3 regions of the Pseudomonas sp. HP_12 genome follow, and region 1 is predicted to be linked to each of the others. Evidence: predicted binding sites of a transcription regulator. Region 1 holds the regulator's gene; each other region holds the start of a gene.
The links. Region 1 encodes sigma-54, which starts transcription at its own class of promoters, with help from an activator protein. Its sites were predicted from a motif close to ANTGGCATNNANNTTGCTNT; they were not measured.
Positions count from the first base shown of each region.

Region 2: a site for sigma-54 is predicted at 3,219-3,238, ahead of ACYASU_RS10070 (flagellar hook-length control protein FliK). Genes of this name have one in related genera too.
Region 3: a site for sigma-54 is predicted at 2,318-2,337, ahead of ACYASU_RS04610 (CmpA/NrtA family ABC transporter substrate-binding protein). Genes of this name have one in related genera too.

Region 1 is NZ_JBTOQG010000023.1:204,393-209,712, reverse strand. It holds gene kdsC (3-deoxy-manno-octulosonate-8-phosphatase KdsC) at 1-438, shown strand, start outside; gene lptC (LPS export ABC transporter periplasmic protein LptC) at 449-1,021, shown strand; gene lptA (lipopolysaccharide transport periplasmic protein LptA) at 1,008-1,550, shown strand; gene lptB (LPS export ABC transporter ATP-binding protein) at 1,550-2,275, shown strand; gene ACYASU_RS16230 (RNA polymerase factor sigma-54) at 2,464-3,957, shown strand; gene hpf (ribosome hibernation-promoting factor, HPF/YfiA family) at 4,034-4,342, shown strand; gene ptsN (PTS IIA-like nitrogen regulatory protein PtsN) at 4,355-4,819, shown strand; gene rapZ (RNase adapter RapZ) at 4,822-5,320, shown strand, end outside.
Region 2 is NZ_JBTOQG010000012.1:9,900-15,219, forward strand. It holds gene fliM (flagellar motor switch protein FliM) at 13-981, opposite strand; gene fliL (flagellar basal body-associated protein FliL) at 991-1,497, opposite strand; gene ACYASU_RS10070 (flagellar hook-length control protein FliK) at 1,757-3,184, opposite strand; gene ACYASU_RS10075 (Hpt domain-containing protein) at 3,300-3,692, opposite strand; gene ACYASU_RS10080 (ATP-binding SpoIIE family protein phosphatase) at 3,722-5,320, opposite strand, start outside.
Region 3 is NZ_JBTOQG010000004.1:13,947-19,266, forward strand. It holds gene rlmKL (bifunctional 23S rRNA (guanine(2069)-N(7))-methyltransferase RlmK/23S rRNA (guanine(2445)-N(2))-methyltransferase RlmL) at 1-245, opposite strand, end outside; gene rmf (ribosome modulation factor) at 818-1,033, shown strand; gene ACYASU_RS04605 (quinone-dependent dihydroorotate dehydrogenase) at 1,181-2,212, opposite strand; gene ACYASU_RS04610 (CmpA/NrtA family ABC transporter substrate-binding protein) at 2,485-3,693, shown strand; gene ACYASU_RS04615 (ANTAR domain-containing response regulator) at 3,706-4,281, shown strand; gene ACYASU_RS04620 (nitrate/nitrite transporter) at 4,603-5,320, shown strand, end outside.

The DNA of each region.
Region 1 (5,320 bases):
TTCCTCGAAGACGGCAGTGAATTCAAGACCTTCAACACCCTCGACGGCCAGGGCATCAAGATGCTCATCAACTCGGGTGTGACGACTGCCATCATCAGCGGACGCAAGACCCCCGTGGTTGAGCGGCGCGCGAAGAACCTCGGCATCGCGCACCTTTATCAGGGCCGCGAAGACAAACTTGTGGTCCTCGACGAGCTTTTGCAGCAACTGAATCTAAGCTACGAGCAGGTCGCGTATCTGGGCGACGATTTGCCTGATCTGCCGGTCATTCGCCGGGTGGGCCTGGGCATGGCTGTTGCCAATGCCGCCAGCTTTGTCCGCGAGCATGCCGACGGCATTACCCAGGCACGTGGCGGCGAAGGCGCTGCCCGCGAATTCTGCGAGTTGATCCTGAAGGCTCAGGGCAACCTCGAAGCGGCTCACGCCGCCTACCTATAGAAGTGCATTTATGCTGAGCAAAAAGTTTCGAACGTTTCTGCTGTTCGGTGTGCTGGCACTGCTGCTGGCAGCGGTCGGCTACTGGAACATCAGTCCGGAAAGTTTCCTCGATCAACCCAAGGCTGCCGTGGATGAGAGCGCCGTCGATTACTACGCGACCAACGCCCACAGCATTCAGTACCTGCCCGACGGGACCATGCAGTACGACATGACCGCGGACAAGGTCGAGCACTTGAAAGCCACCGACGTCACCCTGATGACCACGCCGGTGCTGCAGATGTATCGAGGCTCTACCTTCCCGTGGCACGTACAGAGCGTTCGCGCCGAAGTGTCGCCGGGGGGCGATCACGTCGAGCTGATCGACTCGGTGCGCATCAACCGCACCGACGAAAAAGACCGCACCACCATCATCACCAGCAGCCGCATGACTGTATTCCCGCAGAAGCAATATGCGGAGACTGCCCAACCCGTTAGAATCGACGGCCTTGGCGGTGTAACGACCGGCACGGGTATGAAAGCGTATCTGAAAGAAAGCAGGATGAACCTGCTATCCAACGTAAGAGGACAGTATGAGGCTCGTTAAAACCCTTCCTTTTTTGCTCGGCCTGGGCGCAGCACTGGGAAGCGCGAGCGCCTGGTCTCTGCCGACGGATCGCGATCAACCCATCCACATCCAGTCGGATGACGCGCAGCTGGACGACAAGCAAGGCATCGCCACCTACAAAGGCAATGTCATCATCACCCAGGGCACGATGAAGATCACCGGCAACACCGTGACCATCACCCGTACACCGCAAGGCGACGTGGACGTGTTCACGTCCGTGGGCAACCTGGCCTACTACGAGCAGAAGCCATCGGTGGACAAGCCGATCGTTCAGGCCTGGGGCGTCACTATCCAGTACTTCGCGGCCCAGAACCGCATCGTGCTGATCGACAAGGCCAAAGTGGTCAACGACGGCAACACGTCCGAAGGCGAGAAAATCGTCTATGACACCGTCAAGCAGGTCGTGAACGCCGGTCGTGCCAATGGCACCAAGGTCACCGCACCACGCCCTCGTATCGACATGGTCATCCAGCCGAAAAAGAAAACCGACCAGCAGAAGGCCCAGTAATGGCGACGCTGAAAGCCCAGCACCTGGCCAAGGCCTATAAAAGCCGCCAGGTCGTACGTGACGTCAGCCTGTCCATCGAGAGTGGCCAGATCGTCGGCCTGCTTGGCCCCAACGGCGCCGGCAAGACCACCTGTTTCTACATGATCGTCGGCCTGGTTCAAGCGGATCAGGGTCGCGTCCTGATCGACGACCAGGACGTCAGCCATCAGCCGATGCACGGCCGTGCACGCGCCGGTATTGGCTACCTGCCACAGGAAGCGTCGATCTTCCGCAAGCTCTCCGTCTCGGACAACATCATGGCGATCCTGGAGACCCGCAAGGAGCTCGATCGCGCTGCCCGCCGCAAGGAGCTGGAAAGCCTGCTGCAGGAATTTCACATCACCCACATTCGCGACAATCTGGGCATGAGCCTGTCGGGCGGTGAACGTCGCCGTGTGGAAATCGCACGCGCCCTCGCCACTTCGCCGAAATTCATTCTCCTCGACGAACCCTTCGCCGGTGTTGACCCTATTTCCGTAGGCGACATCAAGCAGATCATTCACCACCTCAAGGCCAAAGGGATCGGCGTGCTGATCACCGACCACAATGTGCGTGAGACGCTGGATATCTGCGAAACCGCTTACATCGTCAACGATGGACAGCTGATTGCCGAAGGCGACGCCGAATCCATCCTGGCCAACCAGTTGGTCAAGGAAGTGTATCTGGGTCACGAGTTCCGCCTGTAACCGCAGTGATGACATGAGGTTGTGCGGCTCCCGCAATGTGCGCCATCGCCAACCTCGTTTTTTAATTGTCATCACACTCTAGGCAAACCCTCCAGCTTCAGGCATATAATTTGCTTAAGTTGGCGCCCTCGGCGCCCTGCTAGTAAATGGCGCGCAGTGCGCCGGCGAATAAGGTGTTAAGCCCTGCCATGAAACCTTCGCTAGTCTTGAGAATGGGCCAGCAGCTGACGATGACACCTCAGCTGCAACAGGCAATCCGATTGCTTCAGTTGTCGACGCTGGATCTCCAACAGGAGATTCAGGAAGCGCTGGAGTCGAACCCGATGCTGGAACGGCAGGAGGAAGGCGACGATTTCGACAACGCCGACCCCTTGGCGGATAACGTAGAGCAAAAGCCCAACGCTGATGTTCAGGAACCCACCTACCAGGAATCGGCGCCTACCGTCGACAATCTGGAGGACGGCGACTGGAACGAGCGCATTCCCAACGAGCTGCCCGTCGACACCGCGTGGGAAGACGTCTATCAGACCAGTGCCAGCAGCCTGCCCAGCAACGACGATGACGAGTGGGATTTCACCACCCGCACCTCCGTTGGCGAGAGCCTGCAAAGCCACCTGCTGTGGCAACTCAACCTGGCGCCAATGTCGGACACCGATCGCCTGATCGCCGTGACGCTGATCGACTGCATCAACAATCAGGGCTACCTCGACGAAACACTCGAAGAAATGCTCGACGCCTTCGACCCTGAGCTCGATATCGAGCTGGACGAAATCGAAGCCGTTCTGCACCGCATTCAGCAGTTCGAGCCTGCCGGCATCGGCGCTCGCAACCTGAGTGAATGCCTGCTGCTGCAGCTTCGCCAGCTGCCCGCCAAAACCAAGTGGCTGGCGGAAGCGCAGAAGCTGGTCAGTGACTACATCGATCTGCTCGGCAGCCGCGACTACGCGCAACTGATGCGCCGCATGAAGCTCAAGGAAGACGACCTGCGTCAGGTCATCGAACTGGTCCAGAGCCTCAATCCGCGCCCCGGCTCGCAGATCGAGTCCAGCGAAGCCGAATACGTCGTGCCTGACGTCATCGTGCGCAAGGACAACGAGCGCTGGCTGGTGGAGCTGAACCAGGAATCCGTGCCGCGTCTGCGGGTCAATCCGCAGTACGCCGGTTTTGTGCGTCGCGCCGATACCAGTGCCGACAACACGTTCATGCGCAATCAGCTGCAGGAAGCTCGCTGGTTCATCAAGAGCCTGCAGAGCCGCAACGAGACGCTGATGAAGGTGGCCACGCAAATCGTCGAACACCAGCGAGGCTTCCTCGAGTACGGTGACGAGGCCATGAAGCCCCTCGTTCTGCATGACATCGCGGAAGCGGTCGGCATGCACGAATCGACGATCTCCCGGGTGACCACGCAGAAGTTCATGCACACCCCGCGCGGGATCTACGAACTCAAATATTTCTTTTCCAGCCACGTCAGCACCTCCGAAGGCGGCGAATGCTCGTCCACGGCGATTCGCGCGATCATCAAAAAACTGGTCGCTGCGGAAAATCAGAAAAAGCCGTTGAGTGACAGCAAGATCGCTGGTTTACTGGAAGCACAAGGCATTCAAGTGGCCCGTCGCACAGTCGCCAAGTACCGCGAATCCCTTGGGATCTCGCCGTCCAGCGAACGCAAGCGACTGATGTAAAGGTCACACGTCAAAGCGTTCCAGTGGCAGGCATTACGCCTGCCTCTTAATGCACTGGCAACGAAGGAGAAGCTGTATGCAAGTCAACATCAGTGGACACCAGCTGGAAGTGACTGAACCTCTGCGTACCTACATCGGCGAGAAACTCGCCCGATTGGAACGCCACTTTGACAAGATCACGAATGTGCAGGTCACCATGGAGGTCGAGAAGCTCAAGCAGAAAATCGAAGCCACCTTGCACGTTCCTGGCGCTGAAGTGGTTGCCAACGCCGAACACGACGACATGTACGCAGCCATTGACCTGCTTGCCGACAAGCTTGACCGCCAACTCAAAAAACATAAGGAAAAACAGCAAAGTCTGCTGCAAGGCGCGACTGCTCGCTGACACTCCCCACCCATGATCCGACTTGAAAATATCCTGACCCCTGGCCGTTCACTCGTGAACGTGCCAGGCGGCAGCAAAAAAGCCGTACTCCAATACATCGCCAGCATGATCGGGAAGCAAGTGCCCGATCTGGATGAGCAGGTCGTGTTTGAGAGCCTGATTGCCCGTGAAAAGCTCGGCTCCACCGGATTCGGCAATGGCATCGCCATTCCTCACTGCCGCCTGAAGGGCTGCTCAACGCCTGTCAGCGCCGTACTGCATCTGGAAAAACCCATCGATTTCGACGCCATCGACGGCGCACCGGTTGACCTGCTGTTTGTGCTGCTGGTCCCGGAAGCGGCCACCGATGCTCACCTTGAATTGCTGCGCCAGATCGCCAGCATGCTCGACCGTGATGATGTGCGTAAGCGCCTGCGCGGTGCCAAAACCGACGAAGAGCTCTACAGCGTCGTGCTCGACGTCCAGAACGGTCACTGATCATGCGGATGATCATCGTCAGCGGCCGCTCCGGCTCCGGCAAGAGCACGGCCCTCGATGTCCTTGAAGACAGCGGTTTCTACTGCGTCGACAATCTGCCCGCCGGCCTGCTTCCAGAGCTGGCGGAGCGCGCGCTGATCAACACCGAACTGGCTGAGCCCCTGCTGGCGGTCTCGATCGACGCGCGCAATCTGCCCAGTCACCTGACGCGATTCCCGCGCATGCTCGCCGAAGTTCGGGCCCGGCACATCCAGTGCGACGTGCTGTTTCTCGACGCCGATGAAGCCACCCTGCTAAAGCGCTTTTCAGAGACCCGCCGTCGTCACCCGCTGAGCACGGCAACCCGCTCGCTGGCCGAAGCGATTCGTGACGAAAAAACCCTGCTCGGTCCGATCATCGACTTGGCTGATCTGACGGTCGACACCACGCACCTGAATCTCTACCAGCTGCGCGACATTCTCAAACTGCGCCTGCTGAACAAACCCGAGCCGGGCACTGCCT
Region 2 (5,320 bases), on a different contig from region 1:
CGGCGACGAGCGTCAGCGGCGTTCTATGGGTTCGACGACTTGCAGGGCCAGGTTGCCCTTGTGCGAACCCAGTTTGACCTTGAAGGACGGCACGCCGTTGGCGCGCATGACCAGGTGTTCCGGGAGATCGACCGGGATCACGTCGCCCGGCTGCATGTGCAGGATGTCGCGCAGCTTGAGCTGACGCGTAGCGACCGCGACGCGCAACGGCACCGACACGTCGAGCACGTCCTGCTTAAGGGCGTTGACCCAGCGTTCGTCCTGATCGTCGACGTCCGACTGGAAACCGGCGTCGAGCATTTCGCGCACCGGCTCGATCATCGAATACGGCATGGTCACGTGAAGATCGCCGCCACCGCCGTCCAGTTCGATGTGGAAGGTGGACACCACGATCGCTTCGCTCGGGCCGACGATGTTGGCCATGGCCGGGTTCACTTCCGAGTTGATGTACTCGAAGTTGACTTCCATGATCGCCTGCCAGGCTTCCTTCAAATCAATGAACGCCTGATCCAGCACGATGCGCACCACGCGCAGCTCGGTCGGGGTGAATTCCCGTCCTTCGATCTTGGCGTGGCGACCGTCGCCGCCAAAGAAGTTGTCCACCAGCTTGAACACCAGCTTGGCGTCGAGGATGAACAGCGCGGTGCCGCGCAGGGGTTTGATCTTGACCAGGTTCAGACTGGTCGGCACGTACAGCGAGTGCACGTATTCGCCAAACTTCATCACCTGCACGCCACCCACGGCCACATCGGCCGAGCGGCGCAGCAGGTTGAACATGCTGATGCGGGTGTAACGGGCGAAACGCTCGTTGATCATTTCCAGGGTCGGCATGCGTCCGCGGACGATGCGATCCTGACTGGTCAGGTCATAACTCTTTACGCTGCCAGGCTCGGCAACACTATCGGTCTGTACCAGACCGTCGTCGACGCCATGCAGCAGCGCGTCGATCTCATCCTGGGACAGCAGGTCTTGCACGGCCATGTCGTGGTCCTACTGCAGTACGTAGTTAGTGAAAAGTACCTGTTCGATCACGCTCTTGCTCAGCTCTTTCTGGCCCACTTCCTGGACCACGGCTGCCGCCTTCTGGCGCAGCATTTCCATGCCCACCGGCGTTGCGATGGTATCGAATGGCTGACCGGAGAACATCATCACCAGGTTATTACGGATGACCGGCATGTGCGCTTTCAACGCTTCAAGGTCGGCGTGGTCACGGGCCAGCAAGGTGATGCTGACCTGCATGTAGCGCTGGCGACCGTTGACGTTGTAGTTGACGACGAAGGGCGGCGTCAGCGGTTCGAAGATCGCCTCTTTTTTGGCATTCGCCGCTTCCGCAATGGCGGCGGCGTCCGGCTTGCTTTCGGCCTTGTGCATGATGAACCAGGTCGCGCCTACCGACACACCAATGGCCAGCAGCAGCCCCACCACGATGAGGATGATGACTTTCAACTTGCCCTTTTTTGCAGGGTCCGCCACTGCTGCGTCGTCACTCTTCGCCATGCCAATAATCCGTCACTATCCAAGGGGTTCGGTGTTGCGTGACAGAGGAAGAGCAAGGGTTGTGCCAGAACGGCAGCCGCAAGCTGCAAGGGGTGAGCTAGAACCGCAGCTTCAAGCTGCAAGAGGTAAGCGGCAAGTTAAAGCAAAAGGCGGCAGAGCCCGAGAAACCGAGGTCTCCCATGCACTGCCGCCCTTGATCCTGCTTTTACTTGCCGCTTGCCGCTAATAACTTGAGGCTACTGAAAACGCCCAGGCGTTTTCAGGCGTAATAATCCACCGCGCTGGAACCCACAACGGTCAGCGGTGCGCTGGCAGCCGCCGAGGCGGCGTCCACCGGAGCACCGTCGGCGATGAGGTCGCTGCCACTGGCACCGTTGACGCGGCTGCCGCCGCCGTTGCGCTGACCATCGCCACCAGACTGCTGCTGAGCCTGTTGCTGCCAGCCCTGAGACTGGTCAGAAACGTTGACGTTGACCTGGCCCATGCCCTGCTGGACGAAGGAATCGCGCAGGCGAGACATCTGGCTTTCCAACGCTTCACGCACGCCGACGTGGGCGCTCATGAAGGTGACCTGGGTCTGCTGGTCCGCCGCCATATTGACGCGGATGTCCAGACGGCCCAGTTCAGCGGGCTCCAGCTGGATGTCCGCCTGTTTGAGGTTCTGGCTCGACAGGTACATCACACGGTTGACCACGCCTTCAGTCCATCCCCCCTGATTCATCGCCAATGGCTGATTGAGCAATGGCGTGGCAGGAGCCGACGTCGACGTGTTTTTCACTTGCGCGGCCTGGGACAAGGCCGCCAGTCGATCGGCGAAGTTGTCCACTCGCGTATCGCTGGTGGCGGCCTTCACGTCTTTCAGGCCGTCAGCCAGCAAGCCGCTGAAGGCTTTGTCGCCGCCGCCTTCGGTGGTGCTCTTGTCCACAGGCTGGTCGCCCAGCGCCGCCAGGTTGGTGGCCAGCAGTTGCGAAGGATCGGCGTTCGGGTCTTGCTTGCCCCCACCTTTGCCGTCGCCCTGCACACCGTTGTTCTGCGCCGTCTGCTGGGCCTTGTTTTCCAGGGCGACCTGCACAGCGGTCAAGCCTTCCAGCGGATCGGCGTACGGATCGAAATCGTCGCCGGCAGCGTCGGTTGCGTCGGTTGGCGCCTGCACCGCAGGCGGCGGCATCACGGGCAGCGGGCCGGCGAGAAGCGCCGGATCTACCACTGGCTGAACGGGAGGCGCGACGGCCACTGGCTCTTGCACCGGAGGCGTGACGGCCAGTGTCGGGTCCGGCACAGGGTCTACCGGCGGCGCATCCGCGAGGGTCGGGTCTTTCCCATTGTCAGTGCCGTCATCCTTGTCGTGAGCATCGCCTTTGCCCGCGCCGGCCTCATCGTCGGCCTTGCCGTTGACCGGCTTGGCAGGCAAGCCATTGCCGTTATCGGCAACGGTCTTGTCGGCGGCGGCAGACGTATGGCTGGCGGCAGGCTTGTCGTCGGCTGCCGAACTCTTGGCGCTTGCCGGCTTGGGCGCCGGATTATCCGCACCGTGAGACTTGACCGGCGCCTGTTTGGCGAAGACGTCAGAAAAGCTGGAACTGCTGTGCTTGACGGGTTCCGGCGCCTTGGTCGGGGCATTATTCCCGGCTTTCTGGGCTTTGGCCGCTGTCAAAGCCGTCAGTAATGGGTTGGTGGCGAGCGCCATGTGAATCTCCGCAAGAGCACAATTACAGAGAGACAAAGCAAATGGCGGGCCAGGTAGCGAGAGAGGCTGGATAAAACGTGAGTCCGAGGCAGAAAGCCGGAGGGCAACACCCGGCTCAGTGGTTGGCGTGGCAGAGTTGCAGTTCGTCTTCGAAAACCTTCCTGACGGCGCAGAATTCCTCTTTGATCTCGAACACCAGCCGCCTTATCCGGGCGTCATCCGCTGTCACCATGCCGCGACCCTGCTCTTCGAGTTGCAGGCACAGTTCTGACAAATGCGTGGCGCCCATGTTGCCGGTGCTGCCTTTGAAGCTGTGGGCCATCAGGCCGAGGCGTTGCAGCGAGGCGCTGGAGGAGGCAGTGAAGGAAGGGTCACGCAACAACAGGGTCATGTCGTTGACCCGATTGATGGAATCGGAAATGAACACCTGCAGCAGCGCCGGGTATTCAGCTTCCATCACGTCACGCAGCGTGCTGAGCACGTTGAAGTCCACAGGATTATTCGACACTTGTTCACTCCTTGATCAAGACGCGGGGATTATGCCAGACCCTCCCAGGCAAATTCCACGCTGGCCGTCCGGCCATCATCGGACCACCGACAGCGGTCGCTGAGCTGCCGGACCAGCGCAAGGCCGCGCCCGGACAATTGGGTGACCGCAGGCGGCAGCGCCAGCACGCGATCGGAATCGAAACCCGCACCACTGTCCTGCACCCGCACCGTCAGGCGACCGCCCTCGCCGTCCGGGACGATCTGAAAATCGATGCGGATAAAACCGTCCACCAGACGATCGAGGCGTTCGGCGCGTTGCTGGTAGTAAAGCCCAAAACCTGCGGCGTCGCGCTTCAGCGCCGAGTCGAGCCCGAGCACGCCATGCTCCAGCGCGTTGCTGTACAGCTCCGACAACACGATATACAGCTCGCTGCTCTGCATGCGCAAGCCGTGTACCTCCTGCAGCAGTTGCAACAGATACGGCAGCGGGTTGAAGCGCTTGAGCGTTGCCGCGCGGTACTCGAACGACGCGGACCAATCCAGCGGGCTGGAATCGCCGCTGTCGGTATAGATGACCGAGGGCGGGCCAAGCAGGTCAGGCTCGGTGAAGGCCACTTCGACCATGCTCACATCGTCCCGCGCCTGGCCGCGAAAGCGCGCCAGAGCCCACTGCACTTCTTCGATGAGCAGCGCCGGGTTGCGGTTGCTCACCAGCACATTCTGCAGACGCCGGGCGCCGAACAGTTCGCCGTCCTGGCCGGTGCTGTCGACCACGCCGTCGGACAGCAGAAACACCCGGTCCCCCGGCCCGAAGGGATACACCTGGGTGTTGTCGTCAAAGCTGGCGGCGCTCAAGACACCGAGGGGCACGTTCGACGAAATCAGCGGCGTGTGCGGCCGGTCATCGCCATGCAGCAGGTAACCATCCGGCAGGCCGCCGTTCCAGACCTCGACCAGCTGCTGCTTGAAGTTCAGGGACAGCAACGCGGCGCAGCAGAACATGTCGACGGGCAGGATGCGTTTGAGCTTGGCGTTCATCTCCCGCAGGGTTTCGGACAAGCCGTACCCCTTGGCGGTCATGCCGTAGAACACCTCGGCCAGCGGCATCGCGCCCACCGCCGCCGGCAACCCATGGCCGGTGAAATCCCCCAGCAGCAGGTGCATGTTGCCGGACGGCGACCACGCAGCCAAAAGCAGGTCGCCGTTGAACAGCGCGTAGGGCGATTGCAGGTAACGGATGTTGCGTGAACTCAGGCACCCGGAGTGGGCGATCTGGTCGAACACCGCCTTGGCCACGCGCTGTTCGTTGAGCAGGTATTTATGGTGGCGGGTGATCAGGTCGCGCTGGTGCAGGACGGTTTCCTGCAGCACGCGAAGGCGGTTCATGGCGTTGATCTTGGCGGCCAGCACCACTTGGTTGTAGGGCTTGGCAATGAAGTCGTCGCCGCCGGCGTCGAGGCAACGGGCAAGGTCTTCGCCTTCGGTCAGGGACGTCAGGAAGATGATCGGGACCAGCGCGTCACCCGCGAGTGTCTTGATCTGGCGCGCCGCTTCGAAGCCGTCCATGACCGGCATCATGGCGTCCATCAGCACCAGTTGCGGCCGCCGACGCTCGAACAGCCCGACGGCTTCGGCGCCGTCGCTGGC
Region 3 (5,320 bases), on a different contig from region 1:
ATGTCATGCACGCCGTGGTAGAGGTCCTCGGCGTCTTTCATCGGGAAACGCTTGAGCACCAGCAGCACCCGGTTGGCCAGACGCGACCACAGACACAGCCGGTAGGCGGTTTCCATGTCGGCGGTGCCGCGGATGGCGGAAGTGTGTTCGCGGGTTTCCTCGAGACCGAGGGCGGTGGCTTCCTCCGCCAGCAACCCTTCGAGGCCTTTTGGGCAGGTGAGGAAAAGTTCGTAACGGTCCGACATTGAGTATTCCAGAGCCTAAGGCCATAGCGGCCGGACAACGCATTGTCCGGCCCGATTCCAACAGACGCCTTTCAAGGAGGACGCCTGCGCGGCACACAGTTTGTGCCTTTCCCTCGCACCGATACATTTCGAGTGCGACGGTCCGCCAGCGCATCAACGCCGACGTTTTGATGTTAAAAAACCACTATTCAGCACGACGGTGGCTGCAATAAAAAGTCACATCGCCGACCCTTCGTCGTTTTTCCACTGACTGCAAACGGCCAGCACTCTCAATTGCGAAACACTTGCACTGCCACGTGAAAGCCCCGGTTCAAGGGGACCCTCTGACAAAACTGCGCTGAAACGCGTCAGCGCTTATGGTCGTAATGCCTGAATGGTTACGTTCTTATGACAAAACGATCATTCACAGCGTATCCCTCATTGGTTAGAAATCACCCAAGGTCATCGCCGCAACGGCGGTGGCCTCAAGCCCGCGACGCCGGCAGCGGGCTGCTAACGGCAGAGGATTTTCTGCCGGACCTCAACCTGAGGTCTCCAGGGACATTACAGTCAACAAACGAGGGCAAAACCCTATGAGAAGACTTAAGCGTGATCCGATGGAAAGAGCATTTTCGCGCGGATACCAGTACGGCGTATCCGGTAAATCCCGTGAGCTTTGCCCATTTACTCTACCGTCAGTGCGTCAAGCCTGGATCAATGGCTGGCGAGAAGGACGCGGCGACAACTGGGACGGTATGACCGGCACTGCGGGCATTCACAGACTCAACGAACTTCACGCGGTCGGCTGACGCCACCCTCACGTTACGGCCTGACCTAAAGCTTCTTCGACATTCCTGATCGCTTCATCATGACCACGCACGCCCCACCCGGGCGGCGGGCTAAAGCCCAAGAGGGGTTCCAGTCGGAACCCCTCTTTTTGTTCACGCCGTCAGCGATCAGACCGCTTGGCGAGTCATCGCTGCGATCGCGTCCACCGACTCGCGAATCAGCGCCGGCCCTTTATAGATAAAGCCCGAATAAATCTGCACCAGACTCGCCCCCGCCGCGATCTTCTCGGCTGCGTGCCTGCCTTCGGTGATGCCGCCAGCGGCAATGATCGGCAAGCGCCCACCCAACTCACCCGCCAGCACCTTGACGATGTGCGTGCTCTGCTCGCGCACCGGCGCGCCCGAAAGCCCGCCCGCTTCGTCACCGTGGGGCAAGCCCTCGACGCCCTTGCGGCTGAGGGTGGTGTTGGTCGCGATCACCGCGTCCATCCCCGATTCCAGTAACGCGCTGGCCACCAGTACGGTCTCTTCGTCACTCATGTCCGGGGCAATCTTGATCGCCAGCGGCACGCGTTTGCCGTGGATCAGCGTCAGGGCTTCCTGACGTACCCGCAAGGCTTCGAGCAGTTGCTTGAGCGAATCGCCGAATTGCAGGCTGCGCAGTCCCGGCGTGTTGGGCGAGCTGACGTTGACGGTGATGTAACTGGCGTGGGCGTACACCTTGTCCAGGCAGATGAGGTAGTCATCTACGGCGCGCTCAACCGGCGTGTCGACGTTCTTGCCGATGTTGATGCCCAGCACGCCGTTGTACTGCGCGGCCTGCACCCGGCTCACCAGATGGTCGACGCCCAGGTTGTTGAAGCCCATGCGGTTGATGATCGCCTGGGCGTGGGGCAGACGGAATACGCGCGGTTTTGGATTGCCCGGCTGCGGGCGCGGCGTGACCGTGCCGATCTCGACGAAACCGAAGCCCAGTTGGGCGAAGCCGTCGATGGCCGCGCCGTTCTTGTCCAGCCCTGCCGCCAGCCCGACCGGGTTGGGGAAGCGCAGGCCCATGACGGTCACCGGCAACTGCATCGGCGCCTTGTTGAACAGGCCGTTGAGCCCCAGACGCCCGCCCGCTCCGATCAGGTCAATGGACAGATCGTGGGAGGTTTCCGGGGAGAGTTTGAACAGTAACTGGCGGGCCAAGTTATACATGGGCGGGGGCGGCTCGATTGCGGCTGGGATCAGCGGCGGATTATAAACGCCGGTGCGGGCGAAGCGCGAGGCATGTCGAGAACTTTGCTTACAACCTCGGCTCCCGCTGGCATATGGCTTGCTTAGTGCCTATATCGACTCGATCCAATGGCGGAGCGAGACACAGGACAACGACGTCGCTGGCGCCCCGGTTCAATCGGGGCGAGGCGGCGTTTTTTTTGGACGATCGGCAGCGCTGACCAGCGCGTCGGCCTCCACGCGGAATGGCACTCATGAATGACACGCTTACCCCCTCGCTGGCCTGGGTCAACGGCAGCGATGCACCGGAACTGACCAGTGTCGACCTCGGTTTCATGGCGCTGACTGACAGCGCCTCGCTGATCGTCGCCGCGACCCAGGGCTTCGCTCAGCCCTATGGCCTGCACATCAACCTGCACCGGCAGACATCGTGGGCCAACCTGCGGGACAAACTGGTCAGCGGCGAACTTCACGCCGCCCACAGCCTTTACGGTCTGGTCTATGCCGTGCAACTGGGGCTGGCCGGGCCGGCAAAAAACATGGCCGTGCTAATGGGGCTGAACCAGAACGGCCAGAGCATCAACCTGTCGAGGGCGCTGCAGGATGCCGGCGTGACCACTCCTGAGGCACTCGATCGGCGCACGCACCAAAGCGACTCAAAACTGACGTTCGCCCAGACCTTCCCCACCGGCAATCATGCGTTGTGGCTGTATTACTGGCTCGCGAGCCAGGGCATTCATCCGCTGCGCGACGTCGACAGCGTGGTGGTGCCGCCGCCGCAGATGGTTGAACACTTGCAGGCGGGGCGCATCGATGGTTTTTGCGTCGGTGAGCCGTGGGGTGCCAGCGCCGTTCAGCAGAACCTGGGGTTCACCCTGGCGACCTCCCAGGCCATCTGGCCGGATCACCCGGAAAAGGTGTTGGCGTGCAGCCTGGAATTTGCCGAGCAGTACCCGAACACCGCGCGGGCGCTGGTAATGGCCGTGCTTGAAGCCAGTCGCTTCATCGAAGAGAGCACCGACAACCGGCGCAGCACCGCGCAGCTGCTCAGCGCCGCCGAGTACGTGAATGCACCGGTCGGCGCCATCGAATCCCGGCTACTGGGCGAGTACGACGACGGGCTCGGCAACCGATGGCACGACCACCACGCGATCCGCTTCCATGGCCACGGTCAGGTGAACATGCCTTGGCTGTCCGACGGCATGTGGTTCATGACCCAGTTCCGCCGCTGGGGATTGCTGCGCGAAGACCCGGATTATCTCGACGTTGCCCGCAGCGTCCAGCAGCTCGACCTGTACCGCGAGGCCGCCGACGCACTGGGCATCGCCGTCCCGCCGTCGCCGATGCGCAGCAGCCAGTTGATCGACGGCAAAATCTGGGACGGCAGCGACCCGGCGCGTTACGCCCGCAGCTTCAAGCTGCACGCGCTGGCCGATGCCACCCTCGTTCATGCTGATCGCTGAGGAGACGCCAAGATGCTGCGAATCCTGCTGATCAATGACACCCCCAAGAAGGTCGGTCGCCTGAAAGCGGCGCTGACCGAGGCCGGCTTCGAGGTGATCGACGAATCCGGGCTGATCATCGACCTGCCGGCGCGGGTTCAGGCAGTGCGCCCGGACGTGATCCTCATCGACACCGAATCGCCGGGCCGTGATGTGCTGGAGCAAGTGGTGCTGGTGACCCGCGATCTGCCGCGCCCCATCGTGATGTTCACCGACGAGCACGACCCGGTCGTGATGCGTCAGGCGATCAAGTCCGGGGTCAGCGCCTACATCGTCGAAGGCATTCACGCACAGCGCCTGCAGCCGATTCTGGACGTGGCCATGGCCCGCTTCGAAAGCGATCAGGACCTGCGCGCGCAACTGCATGCCCGCGACCAGCAACTGGCCGAACGCAAGCGCATCGAAACGGCCAAGGGCCTGCTGATGAAGATGAAGCAGTGCAACGAAGAAGAGGCCTACACCCTGATGCGACGCCAGGCCATGAGCCGGCAGCAGAAACTGATTCAGGTGGCGGAACAAATCATTGCCATGAGTGAGCTGTTGGGCTGAGCCTTTCCATTTTCGGGCTGGCCGTGCTTGTTTGATCCAGACGGTTTCACCCAACCCTTCTCTAGCCCACAGCTCGCGGCGCACATTTGGCCCATGTATTGCTAGCTACACATCACAGGTAGCCAACGGCGGTTGCCCACTCACGACAAAGACGTCGCACCCCTTCGCGAAAGCGCACAGGGCTGCGGCGTTTTTTCGTTTTTGCCCTGAACACATCGGGGCGGGTGGAGTGCCGGTCTGGTGCTTCGCCTGCATGACCTGACCCGTAGCGGTGCGAGCGACATCTCCACCGAACACGAATCCCTGCAGATGAGGTGGTAGATGAACACGAGTTTCTGGAAAGCCGGCCATAAACCGACACTGTTCGCAGCGTTCCTGTATTTCGACCTGAGCTTCATGGTCTGGTACCTGCTCGGCCCGATGGCCGTGCAGATTGCCGCCGACCTGCACCTGACCACCCAGCAGCGGGGCCTGATGGTCGCCACGCCGATTCTCGCGGGTGCGGTGCTGCGCTTCATCATGGGCATGCTGGCCGATCAGTTGTCGCCAAAAACTGCCGGGATCATCGGCCAGGTCATCGTCATCACCGCGCTGCTGGGCGCCTGGCAACTGGGCATTCACAGCTATGAACAGGCGCTGCTGCTCGGCGTATTCCTTGGCATGGCGGGCGCGTCCTTTGCCGTGGCCCTGCCCCTCGCCTCCCAGTGGTACCCGCCGCAGCACCAGGGCAAAGCCATGGGCATCGCCGGCGCCGGCAACTCCGGCACTGTGTTCGCGGCACTGATTGCGCCCGTCCTGGCCGCCAGCTTCGGCTGGAACAATGTGTTCGGTTTTGCCGTCGCGCCATTGCTGCTGACCCTCATCGCGTTCTCGCTCATGGCGAAAAACGCCCCGGAACGCCCCAAAGCCAAATCCATGGCTGACTATTTCAAGGCCCTGGGCGACCGCGACAGTTGGTGGTTCATGTTCTTTTACAGCGTGACCTTCGGCGGCTTCATCGGCCTGGCCAGCGCCCTGCCCGGCTACTTCAACGATCAAT